Regions from separate parts of the Brassicibacter mesophilus genome, predicted to be linked through region 3. Evidence: riboswitches for the same ligand, from Rfam matches in the RefSeq annotation. Region 3 holds a riboswitch; each other region holds the start of a gene.
The links. A riboswitch is a leader RNA that binds a small molecule or an ion and turns the genes downstream of it on or off. The one in region 3 is predicted to bind thiamine pyrophosphate.

Region 1 (4,372 bases), on a different contig from region 3:
ACCAGTAAGGTTTTCAATATTATATTTTACTTTCTCAATTATATTATTGGCAACAACAGATATTCTTGTTCCAAACTGAACTACAATATATAAATCAATTACTATTTTGTCACCTTCAGTATGTACTTTTACACCTTTTGTTAAGTGCTCTTTTCTTAATAATTCAACTAGTCCATCTGTTGCGTTTCGACTTGACATTCCAACTAGCCCATAACATTCCATAGCCGATAATCCCGCAATGATCTCTAGAACGTTATCGTCAATATTTATAGCGCCATATTTATTGTTCAATTTACCTGGCATTAGCAGTCCTCCTTTTTAGAATAATAAATTAGTGTAAGGATTATAATTATATTCTACATTATAATCCTATTATCTTCAACTTTATAATATCTATAATGATTTTTAGTATATTATTATCTTTATATTGCAAAATTAAACTTAGATGTGTTACAATAGAGTGTGTTGACTTAATGATTATAAATATTGGAAATTATGCAATTTAAGAAGTTGAGGAGGTGTTCGATGTGGCAAAATTCTGTGAAGTATGTGGAAAGGGTAAAGTTTCTGGACATTTAGTAACTTTCTCTAACCGTAAAAGTAATAGAACTTGGTCTCCAAATGTACGTAGAATAAAAGCTATTGTTAATGGAGCTCCTAAGAGAATATATGTTTGTACAAGATGTATAAGATCTGGTAATGTAGAAAGAGCGTTATAAAAGTAGGCTTCCTATGAATTGGAAGCCTGTTTTCTTTTTTTTCGCAATAATATCCTGCTAATTGCTCTAGGGAGCTTTATAACTAGTATTTTCACTTCATTCCCTCCCCTATTTTAAAAAATCATTTATAAGCTATAGCATTTTAAATAGTAACCAACCTAAGCAAACAAGTAAAATCCCTAATAAAAATATCCATAATGAAACAGGGACAACTTGTATTATGATTATTACTCCAACAACAGCTAAAATAATTCCTAATGTCTTTTTGAAATTATATCTAGATGGACATCTCCTAAATTTAAATTTCCTCATATACAACACCTCTCTAAAGGCTACTATAATACATATTATTCTCTAGCCAATAAAATGTTACAAAAAAATCGGCTTTTCAGCCGATTTCTAGAATCAATCCTTTGACTTTATAATAATAAACAAACCATCTTCTATATATACATCACCTTTATCTTTAACCAAGCTATTGCTAATACCATAGCTTGAACCTAATTTAAAGTGCTCTTCATAGGTCTCATATTCAAACCCTTTTAATGTCACTTTATTTTCATTCACTGTAAGAGGTATTAAAGATACATATGGATATATCCCTTTTTCAATTTGTCCACTTTTATCTATTATAGATATTTCATTATGGGAATCAATTATTTTTGCTTTTATATTATTTTTTAATAATTTATAAAGAAGCATTATATTAGCTAAAGTATGATCTAATCTTGTTCCTGTAACTCCTAGTAAGATGATCTCAGTCGATCCATGCTCTATGGCATAATCAACCGCTAATTCAGTGTCAGTTTTATCCTTTTTTACAGGATGTTTATATAGTTTTATATTCATATTTTCATAAGTCTTTAATACATCTTTAGGAATCGAATCCATATCTCCTACAATAACATCTGGAATAATACCAGTATTTATTATATGCTTTGCTCCTCCGTCAGCACATATTATCATATCAGAATTATTGGCTATTATATTATTAATATCAATACTTTCAAAGTTTCCATTAGAAATTATAACAGATCTCATATAATCACTCTCTTTATGCTATTTCTTTTCTTAAGGTTTTCCATAATAATAATATTATTATTATGGAAACAATTAATTCTATACTTAAATAGCCACCATTGTATAAAATTGAATATATCCAAGGGTTTTGATCTCCAGCAAATTCTTTGAAAAATACAACTCCTGATAAAACATGTGCAATCATTCTTCCTAATACTGCAACAAAAACCCCAAGTACTACTGATACATATTCAAGTTTACCGCTACCTGCTTTTTTTATAACAAAGTATCTAAATAACCCAGCAACACCTAATACACTAAAAGCTACTGGATAGTCTAAAAAAAACTGTACAGGGTGAACAATATAAGGATCTATTATTGCTTGAATAATCCCGTATACTAATCCAGCAAATAAACCACGTAAAGTTCCCCAACGTAATGCAATTATAATTATTGGTATCATACTTCCAGCTGTAACCGAACCTCCGAAAGGTGCTTCATATACTTTGATCATACTCAAAATTGAAGCAAGAGCTATCATTACTCCGCTCTCAGTCAAAAATCTCACATTATTCTTATTATTCATATAAATACCCCTCCACGTGTTTTTTTGAATATCCCCTAGAGAGGTTCTACTAGCAATTTCAAAAGAAATATTTAGTAAAATTAAAACATTATCAAATAGGGTAATGTTTTAGTAGTTTACATAAATAACCACTTCCCTACGCTAGTACTAACTAGATCAGGTTATAGGGTCGAAACAAATTAGTCTCCTCTCAGCCATGTAGCTCCCCTAGTGAAATACTCATATTTATCTTTCATATTAATTATAACATCATTTTAGTCGTTGTAAAGTTATATGTTCTTAAATTTATTAGTTGCTTCAATTATATTATCAGCACCAAATATAGCTGATCCTGCAACAGCAATTGTTGCACCATATCCAATAACCTCTTTAATGTTGTCTAGCTTAATTCCACCATCTACTTCAATATCAATATTTAACCCTAGTCTATCAATTAACTTCCTTAGCTCAAGTATCTTGTCTCCCATTTGTTTAATAAATGACTGTCCTCCAAACCCTGGATTTACAGTCATGATTAATACCATGTCTATATCATTTAATATATATTTAATGGTATCCAAGGAGGTTGAAGGATTAAGTGCAACTCCTGCTTTTACACCACAAGCTTTTATCTGTTGAATCGTTCTGTGCAAATGAACAGATGCTTCTTGGTGTACTGTTATAATATCTGCACCAGCTTTGGCAAATTCTTCTATATATCGTTCTGGTTTTTCAATCATTAAGTGTATATCAAAAGGTAATTTTGTTATATTTCTTAATTTTTTAATAACAGGTGGTCCAAATGTAATATTAGGTACAAAATGTCCATCCATAACATCAAGATGTACTATGTCAGCTCCACCTTTTTCTATTTGCTCAATTTGTTCTGCTAACCTACTAAAATCAGCTGATAGTATTGAGGGCGCAATTTTTATCATATTAATACCTCCTGTTATCTCTTATTTCATGTAAAAAGTTTAAATAATTATTGTATCTAGACTCACTAATGTCTCCATTTGAAACAGCAGATTTTACTGCACAATTTGGTTCCTTATAGTGCTTGCACCCAGTAAATTTACATAGGTGTTTAAGTTCATTAATCTCATCGAAATAACCTTCAAGATCTTCTTCATTTAAAAAATCCAAATCTAGTGAACTAAACCCTGGAGTGTCAACTACCCATCCTCCGATTTCTAATTCAATTAATTCAACATGTCTTGTAGTATGTTTACCTCTATTAGTTTTATGACTTATTTCACCAGTTTGCAGTTTTAAATCAGCTTGAATGTTATTGAGTAAAGTAGATTTACCTACTCCTGAAGGACCAGCAAAGACAGTTATTTTATCTTTTAGCAACTCCCTTAATTCTGGTATCCCCGTTTTATTTTTGCAGCTAGTTACTATAATATCGATCCCTGCTTTTTTATAAATATTAGCAAAATTTTCTAGCTCATCTTCTGATGAAAGATCACTTTTGTTTATACAGACTGTTACATCAAGTTTTTGATAAGATGCTAGAAGCAAAAATCTATCTAATAACCAAAGGTTAGGTTCTGGTGCTTTAGAAGCAAATACTATTATTGCCTGATTTACATTTGCAACGGGTGGCCTTATCAACTCAGTAGACCTATCATAAATCTTTTCTATATATCCAGTATCATCTTCGCTACTTATTCTAATTTGAACTTTGTCGCCTACTAAAGGAGTAGTCTTATCTTTACGAAATATTCCTCTAGCTCTACATTCATAGATTGTATTGCCATCATTTACATAGTAAAATCCGCCAATTCCCTTTATGATTATTCCTTCTAGCATTAATATTTAAGCCTCCTAAAAAGTATATTCATTTCCCATATGGAACACACCATCAAAGTAAATTTCTAGCTTAACTTTACCCTGACCACTTATTGGTACTCTAATAGTATCCTCACTTGTCTTATGCTTATTGTTATATATCAAATCCTTCACGTCATCTTGGATTTTATACACTTTTACCTCAACTTCTTCTTTATCTTTAGGTAATTTAATATATAACGCCTGCGTATTTTCTTGCCCTTCATTACTTTCT
Region 2 (4,372 bases), on a different contig from region 3:
AAGTTAGTGAACAATAAAAAACAAGTAGAAGAGATAGCAAAGTATTTTAAGAGCAATGAAAAAGAAGAAGAGAACTTTAATATAGGAGTTGAATTTGAACACTTTATAGTTGACAAGAACAGCTTAAAAACTATATCTTATTATGGAACTCATGGAGTAGAAGACACATTAAAAAAACTTCTCTCAACTGGATGGCAAGGGAAATATGAAGGAGATTATCTTTTAGGATTAAGTAAGGATGGTACGACTATAACTCTTGAGCCTGGAAGTCAATTAGAGCTTAGCATTAAACCATATAAAAATATTGAAGATATTAAAAAAGAGTATACAAGATTTTTAGATGAGATAGTCCCCATACTAGATGCTAAGAATCAAACCTTAATAGCAACAGGATATCAGCCTGAAAGTAAGATTTCAGATATAAAGATAATACCTAAGAAAAGATATGGATATATGTTTGAGTACTTTAAATCAAAGGGAAGATATGCGCATAACATGATGAAAGGTACTGCTTCAGTGCAACTATCTATAGACTACAAGTCAGAAGAAGACTATGCTAAGAAATTTAAAATAGCTAATGCACTTTCGCCAGTTATATATGCAATGTTTGATAACTCTCCTTTTTTTGAGGGTAATGAATCAAGTGAGCATTGCTTGAGAAATATTATCTGGGAGAACTGTGATAGTGATAGGTGCGGAATTGTAGATAAGACATTTGGTGGCTTATTTGGATATGAACAATATGCAGAATACATTTTAAATAAACCTCCTATATTTATTGATAATGGAGAATCAATTATATTTACTGATAAAAAGATATATAAAGAAATATTTAATCCGGAGGATTACTTACTAAAAGAGTTAGAGCATGTATTAACAATGGTTTTTCCAGATGTGAGAACTAAAAAATATATCGAAGTAAGGATGATGGATGCAGTACCATATCCACTGAATTTTGCTGCTATTGCATTGTGGAAAGGTATTTTATATGATCAAAGTAACTTAGACAAAGTCTATGAATACGTTAAAACTTTGAATATTGATGACATTAATGCAGCTAAAAAAGATATTGTTGAAAAAGGATTATATACTAATATAAAAGATAAATCAGTGTATGAAGTTGGTAAATGGCTTATAGCTATTTCAAAAGACAAGCTTAGTGACATAGAAAAAGAGTATTTAATGCCTTTAGAAGACATGATTAATAGTAGAAAAGTTCCTTCACAAATCACTAAACAGAGGCTTGAATTAGGTAAAAAAGAAGCGCTTAAGTGGTGTTTTATAAATAATAAACTTGATAGAGGTGATGAGCTGTGGATGCAATAAAACTCACTAACGAGTATATTGAAATAGTTAAAAATGATGATAATAACTTTCTTGAGGACTATAAAAAAACAGTAGAGAAGGTTGCGAACTCTAATGCAAAATATAAAGGAAAGCCAATTCCATTTTTATATCAACCAATGATTTTTACTAAGCAGGACATAGAAACATTTGAAAATATCGGACGAACTTTAATGTCAATAACAAATAAAGTAGTTGACAAATACAAGGAATCATCTGAGTTTAGATTGAAATTTGGGTATCCTAAACTTTTAGAAGAGCTTATACTAGTTGATCACGGGTATGATATTAACGTCCCTATTGGAAGATTTGATATCTTTTATGGAGGAGGAGAGGAGTTCAAGTTTTGTGAACTCAATACTGATGGATCATCAGCTATGAATGAAGATAATACAATTGCTAGAATACTTTTAGAGGCAGAGCCAGCAAAAAGGATGCAAAAAAAATATAGACTAAGTTATTTTGAGCTCATATATAAGTGGGTTGATGAAAGTATTGAAACTTTTAAGAGGTTTAATGATAAAATAGAAAAACCTAATGTGGCCATTGTAGATTTTGAAGAGAGTGGAACTCCAGCTGAATTTGAAGAATTTAAAAAGGCATATATTGAACGTGGATATAGAACAGAAATTGTAGATCCTAGAGAATTACGGTATGATGGTAGTGAATTGTTCTTTAATGACATGAAGATTGATTTGATCTATAGAAGAATTGTAACTAGAGAGCTTATAGAGCGAAGCGAAGAAATACAGGACTTAATAAATGCATATAGAGATAAAGCTGTTTGTGTAATTGGTCCAGTTAAATCACAGATAATGCATAATAAGATAATATTTAAGATTCTTCACGATGAAGATACACAAGAATTATTCACGGATGAAGAAAAGAAATATATTAAAGCTCATATCCCTTATACTAAAGAACTTAGTGGGAATAAGATAATATATGAAGAAGCATTAAACAACAAAGATAAATACATTATTAAGCCAGTAGATTTATATGCTTCTAAAGGCGTGTATGCTGGAAGAGACTTCACACAAAACCAGTGGAAAGAAAAACTAGATCAATGCTGGAATAATGACTATCTATTGCAGGAATTTTGCATACCATATACTAGAGACTTTATTGAGCTCGAAAAAGATGAGCTTAAAGTAAGTAAATTTGGGCATATAATAGGATTGTTTATGTATAACGAAAAACTAGCTGGATTATATACTAGAATAGGTAAAAATAGTATAATATCTGGGCTACATGGATACTATACTGTTCCAAATCTATTGGTAGAATAAGCAGAAAGTATCAGATTATATATCTATGTTGTATGTTGACTTAGCAAAGTATTATGATATAATAAGTTTAAAATATATACTTGGTGCTGGGGGTGCCGATAGGCTGAGAGAGGAAAGAATCCTTAACCCATTGAACCTGACGCGGTTAATACCGCCGTAGGGAAAGCAATATTCTAAGAATGATAGGGCTTATCCATGCTGGTAAGTCCTTTTTTGCCTGCAATTAGCCCCTCAGTGCCAAATTTTTTGGTGCTGTATTTTTTTGCGCACTATTAATAATTCATAAACGAATGGAGGAATATTATGGAATGGTCAACACAGATGGAAGCTGCAAAAAAAGGTATTGTAACTAAAGAATTACAGGCAGTAGCATTAGAGGAAAATATAAGAGTTGAGGATTTAATAAAACTTGTAGCAACTGGACAAGTCGTAATTCCTGCTAACAAAAACCACAAATCTCTAAAGCCAAAGGGTGTTGGAAAGGGATTAAAAACAAAAATTAATGTTAACCTTGGTATATCAAAAGATTGTATAAATTATGAAGATGAACTTGAAAAGGTAAAAGTGGCTATAGAAATGGGAGCAGAAGCAATTATGGACTTAAGTTCATATGGAGATACTAAAGATTTTAGACGTAAGCTTATAGAATTTTCGCCTGCAATGATAGGTACAGTTCCAATGTATGATGCTATAGGGTTTTTAGGAAAAGAACTGGCTGATATTACAGCTGATGAATTTTTTAAAGTAGTTGAAGCTCATGCTGAAGAAGGTGTAGATTTTCTTACTATTCATGTTGGCTTAAATAAAAGAGCAGTTGAGAGATTTAAAGTAAATCCAAGACTTACTAATATTGTTTCTCGTGGAGGTTCTTTATTATATGCTTGGATGGAAATTACAGGCAATGAAAATCCATTCTATGAGCATTATGATAGATTGTTAGAAATATGTAGAAAGCATGATGTTACAATAAGTTTAGGAGATGCATGTAGACCAGGGTCTATAGCAGACTCTACTGATGCTTCTCAAATTGAAGAGCTTATTACACTTGGGGAGCTAACAAAAATGGCATGGAATAAAGATGTACAGATCATTATCGAAGGACCAGGACATATGCCTATAAATGAAATAGAGGCTAATATGAAGCTACAGAAAAAGTTATGCCACGGTGCTCCTTTTTATGTTCTTGGGCCCATAGTAACAGATATAGCTCCTGGATATGACCATATAACTTCGGCTATTGGTGGAGCAATAGCTGCCTCTACAGGTGCAGATTTCTTATGTTATGTAACGCCAGCAGAACATCTAAGACTTCCAACGCTAGAAGATATGAAACAAGGAATTATTGCAGCAAAAATTGCAGCTCATGCAGCAGATATAGCTAAGGGCATTCCTGGAGCAGCAGATTGGGATAGAAAAATGAGTGAAGCAAGAGCTGCTCTTGATTGGAATGAAATGTTTAATCTGGCTTTAAATTCTGGAAAAGCAAAAGATTATAGAAAAAACTCATCACATGATGGAAGTACGTGTACTATGTGTGGAAAGATGTGTGCTGTAAAGAACATAAATAGTGTCATCTCTGGTAAAAAAGTGGATATCTAGAATACTTAATATAATATAATATAATATAAAAAACTCCTTCGTACATTTTAATTAATGAATAGAAGGAGTTTTTTTATATTGTTTAATACATTTGTCTGTTTTAATAGTATAAGGTATAATTATTGTTATAGCTTTATAAT
Region 3 (4,372 bases):
GATATAAATATAATATACAAATTTTACAGAGGTGAATACTTTGAATTCAATAGACATATTGGTAAATGAGCATAAAAATATCAAAAAAATACTTAAGATTGTAAGAAAAATATGCCTAAGTATAGTTGAAGGAATAGAAATTCCTTATGATGATCTTTATTCCATAATTGATTTCATAAGAAACTATGCTGATAAATATCATCATGGTAAGGAAGAAGATATGCTGTTTAAAGACATGGATGCTGAGTTATCTGAAAAGATAGGAAAAGGACCTATTCAGGGAATGTTCATTGAGCATGACTATGGTAGGAGCTTTGTTAGAGAGCTTGAAGCTGCACTTAAAGCTCATCAAGCTGGTAATAATGAAGCAACAATTGACATAATAGCAAATGCAGTTGGATACGCAAATCTTCTTAATAAGCATATAGACAAAGAAGATAATATGATATACAAATTTGCAAGCAATAACCTTAAAAAAGAGACTCTTAAAAAGCTTGATAGGCAGTTTGAAACCTTTGAAGAAACTAAACAGCATATTGAAGTAAAGAAAAAGTATATTGAACTAGTAAATAAGCTAGAAGAAAAATATATAAAATAAGTGGTCCATATGGACCACTTATTTTATATATCTACTGGCTGCTTTCTATTTTCTAGTTTTAGCACTAATAAAAAATTTGATACAGCTAATATTGAGCCAATTACTGCTAGAAATCTAAATGCAATATTTAATGAGTATATATCACCAATTTTACCTATCATGGGAAAAATAAATATCATGAAGAAACTAAAAACCATACTAGAAAGAGATAATATAGTCGCTCTGTTTTTACTAGGAATAAGCTTATTTATATAATCACTCATTGCAACATAAATTAACCCTTCTACCGCCATCATAAGTATAAAGAATACTGAAGGATACCCACTCAAAGCAATTCCCCAAACACAACCCATACACAATATAGGCATAAAAAGCAGTATCCCTTTTTCTTTTATAAATCCTTCAATTCTGAAAGCTTGTGAAGCAATAAATGCTTCAATCAATGAAGATGCTGCAAACATTATTCCTATGTTTAACTCAGTGTATCCACTGTCTTTTAAATAATTCTGAAGGTAGAAAAATAAACTTGTTCCAAAAGCTAATATAATCTCTGTAAAGATTATAAAAAAACCTACTTTTTTATTTTCCTTTATTGCTTTAAGACTATCTGTAACTTGTTTTTTTAGTATTGTAGCAATAGTATCCTCATGCTTATGCCCAAGCTCAATATCAGGCTCAGTAAATGAAAAAGCTTGAATAATTGTTACTATAATAAAAAATGCAGTCACTGAAAATGCGAAATAGTAGCTTTTAGTAGCTAAATAACCACCTACAATATAAGCAACCACCTTTCCAAACTGAAAAAATACCTCCTGCTTACCAGCCACTTTCATATATTTTTCTTCTTCATCTACTTCTTTTAGTGAATCATATATCAGCGCATCTCCAGCACCTGACTCAAGATTATATGAAAGTGCAGAAAAAACAAATGATAATGCAAACAAATAGAACCCATCTGAAAATATCATTAGTGCTATGCTAATTAGAGAAAATAGTCTTCCACAAATACGACTAGTTTTCCTCCCATAAATATCTGCTACAAGCCCAGTTGGAACCTCCATCAAGAATGAAGTAACATGAAAAATACCTTCAAGCATCCCTAGTTGTACTAATGACATTCCTTTTGTCGCTAAATATATCATCCAAATACCCTGAGTTAAATCCAAATTTTTTAATAAAACAAATACATAGTTCTTATTAATATTGCTTTTTAATCTATTTATATAATCCATACTTTATCTCTCCTAATTCATAAATCATAGTTTTTTATTCTTAATCTCTAATTATATTTACTCCCTCCCACCAAGAATGCATACAAAAACCCCTAAGTAAAATTTACTTAGGGCCATATATCAAAAATAATATTATGCAATAACGATATATATTAGTATATATGTTTACTGAACAACAAGCCTATGTAAAGATTTCACTAGTACGTGGTTGACATAATATTTGTTTTTGGACACACTCCTCCCTTGTATACCTAACAACATGTGTTATAGACTTAACTGTATACAAATAGTCCAAAATACCAACCATACACTTAAAGTTCAATCTTTACACCTCCTTATAACCTAATACTATAATTATATAACATTTCTATTATTCGAACAATACTATTAATGTACATTATATATCAGTCAATAAAAGAATTTTTATTATTGAACAATACTGATATATGTGTTAATATTGTTATGAAAATTGAAAACGCGATTATGTACTAGGGGGGCTGGAAAGGCCAGCTGAGATAAAGACCCTATAAAGTCTTTGACCCTCAACCTGATCTGGATAATGCCAGCGTAGGAAAGTTATATATTTATGTTTAAGTTTAAGCATAAATCCTTATTCTGGGGTTTATGCTTTTTTATTTATCCCAACATCCTCTAGTACAAATATTTTTTTGAAGGGAGGGATGTTTATGAAGACAAAAAAGCTTACCTTATCTGCTCTTCTCATAGCACTCGGTACATTAACGGGTCATATATTTTATATTCCTGTTGGTGTGGCAAAATGTTTCCCTATACAACACACTATCAATATACTATCTGCAGTAATTCTAGGACCTTGGTATGCAGTTGCCAATGCATTTTTAACTTCATTACTTAGAAATATTCTTGGTACGGGCTCTTTGCTAGCTTTTCCGGGTAGTATGATTGGTGCACTTTTAGCTGGTTTCTTATACAAAAAAACTGGCAAACAATCAATAGCTTCATTAGGTGAAGTATTGGGAACTGGTTTTTTAGGTGCATTAGCTGCATATCCAGTAGCAAAGCTATTCATGGGTAAAGATGTAGCAATATTATTCTTCGTATTGCCTTTCATGGTAAGTACAATTGGAGGTACAATAATTGGTTACGGCCTATTAAAAGCTTTAGATTCAAGTAAAATACTTAAAAATATATAAAAAGAGGTGCTCATAATGAGAAATGTATTAACTATAGCTGGTTCAGATAGTAGTGGCGGAGCTGGAATACAAGCAGATTTAAAAACCTTCTCTGCTCACGGTGTTTTTGGAATGAGTGTAATAACTGCTATTACAGCTCAAAATACTCAAGGAGTTTTTGGGGTACAAGATATTTCCGTAGATATGATTGAAAGACAGATTGATGCAATATTTGATGATATCGAAGTACATGCTTTAAAAATTGGAATGGTTTCACAGATAGATACTATAAAGGCTATAGCAAGAAAGCTAAAGAAATACAATCCTCAAAATATTGTACTAGACCCTGTTATGATTTCAAAAAGTGGATATGATTTGCTTGTACCGGAAGCAAAAGAAACTCTGATAAGTGAACTTTTACCTTTAGCTACAATAGCTACGCCAAATATTCCAGAAGCTGAAGTTATATCTGGGATGAGTATAAGCAATTTAGAGCAAATGCAAGAAGCTGCCATAAAAATACATGCATTAGGGGCAAAAAATGTACTTATAAAGGGCGGCCACATGGAAAATGATGCTACTGATGTTCTATATAAGGGCACTGAATTCAAATATTTTAAAACAGAAAGAATAAATACAAAAAATACTCATGGTACTGGATGCACTTTATCATCAGCCATTGCTTCAAATCTTGCTAAAGACTATTCAATAGAAATATCAGTTGCTAATGCTAAAGATTATATAACTACAGCAATAAAGCATTCATTATCTCTAGGCAAAGGCGTTGGCCCTACAAATCATTTTTATACTTTATACAAAAGGGCTGGTGTAATAAATGAATAATACAGAAAACAGTAACCTCTCATTAATAAGTTTTTTTATGCTTTGGTTTGGTGCATCTATATCAATAGCTGAAATTCTTACTGGTGGACTATTAGCCCCAATAGGATTCAAAAATGGTTTGATTGCAATTCTTATTGGCCATTTAATTGGTACAACTATTCTGATATTAGGTGGAGTCATTGGGATAAAAGAGAAGCTGCCATCTATAATGTCTACTAGAATATCATTTGGTTTATATGGCTCATATTTATTCTCTATTTTGAATGTGATGCAGCTAATCGGTTGGACTGCAGTAATGATAATATCAGGAGCAAGATCAGTAAATCAAATAACTAAAATTCTGTGGTCATTTGACAATATAACTGTATGGAGTTTACTAATAGGTGCTCTAATATGCTTTTGGATAGTAATAGGTAAAAAAGGCTGGAAAAAGCTTAATCTTATAGCTGTTTCCCTTCTATTTATACTAACCATTGTACTAAGTACTGTTGTATTTAGAAATAGTGAATTATTTACTAAAATACCTGCTGGAAATATGACTTTTGGAA

Region 1: linked by a shared signal. The riboswitch ahead of thiT (energy-coupled thiamine transporter ThiT) and the one ahead of thiW (energy coupling factor transporter S component ThiW) in region 3 are both predicted to bind thiamine pyrophosphate.
Region 2: linked by a shared signal. The riboswitch ahead of thiC (phosphomethylpyrimidine synthase ThiC) and the one ahead of thiW (energy coupling factor transporter S component ThiW) in region 3 are both predicted to bind thiamine pyrophosphate.

Annotation. Positions count from the first base shown of each region.
Region 1 covers NZ_JBNPXI010000002.1:396,950-401,321, forward strand. Annotated here, with positions in the region: gene HNR33_RS04585 (Asp23/Gls24 family envelope stress response protein) at 1-303, opposite strand, end outside; gene rpmB (50S ribosomal protein L28) at 528-719, shown strand; gene HNR33_RS04595 (hypothetical protein) at 852-1,031, opposite strand; gene HNR33_RS04600 (thiamine diphosphokinase) at 1,125-1,760, opposite strand; gene thiT (energy-coupled thiamine transporter ThiT) at 1,774-2,325, opposite strand; TPP riboswitch at 2,442-2,544, opposite strand; gene rpe (ribulose-phosphate 3-epimerase) at 2,595-3,242, opposite strand; gene rsgA (ribosome small subunit-dependent GTPase A) at 3,244-4,119, opposite strand; gene pknB (Stk1 family PASTA domain-containing Ser/Thr kinase) at 4,135-4,372, opposite strand, start outside.
Region 2 covers NZ_JBNPXI010000029.1:15,004-19,375, reverse strand. Annotated here, with positions in the region: gene HNR33_RS20180 (glutamate--cysteine ligase) at 7-1,326, shown strand; gene HNR33_RS20175 (glutathionylspermidine synthase family protein) at 1,314-2,633, shown strand; TPP riboswitch at 2,712-2,814, shown strand; gene thiC (phosphomethylpyrimidine synthase ThiC) at 2,937-4,232, shown strand.
Region 3 covers NZ_JBNPXI010000015.1:64,184-68,555, reverse strand. Annotated here, with positions in the region: gene HNR33_RS15080 (hemerythrin domain-containing protein) at 41-598, shown strand; gene HNR33_RS15075 (MFS transporter) at 622-1,830, opposite strand; TPP riboswitch at 2,311-2,421, shown strand; gene thiW (energy coupling factor transporter S component ThiW) at 2,517-3,002, shown strand; gene thiD (bifunctional hydroxymethylpyrimidine kinase/phosphomethylpyrimidine kinase) at 3,018-3,824, shown strand; gene cytX (putative hydroxymethylpyrimidine transporter CytX) at 3,817-4,372, shown strand, end outside.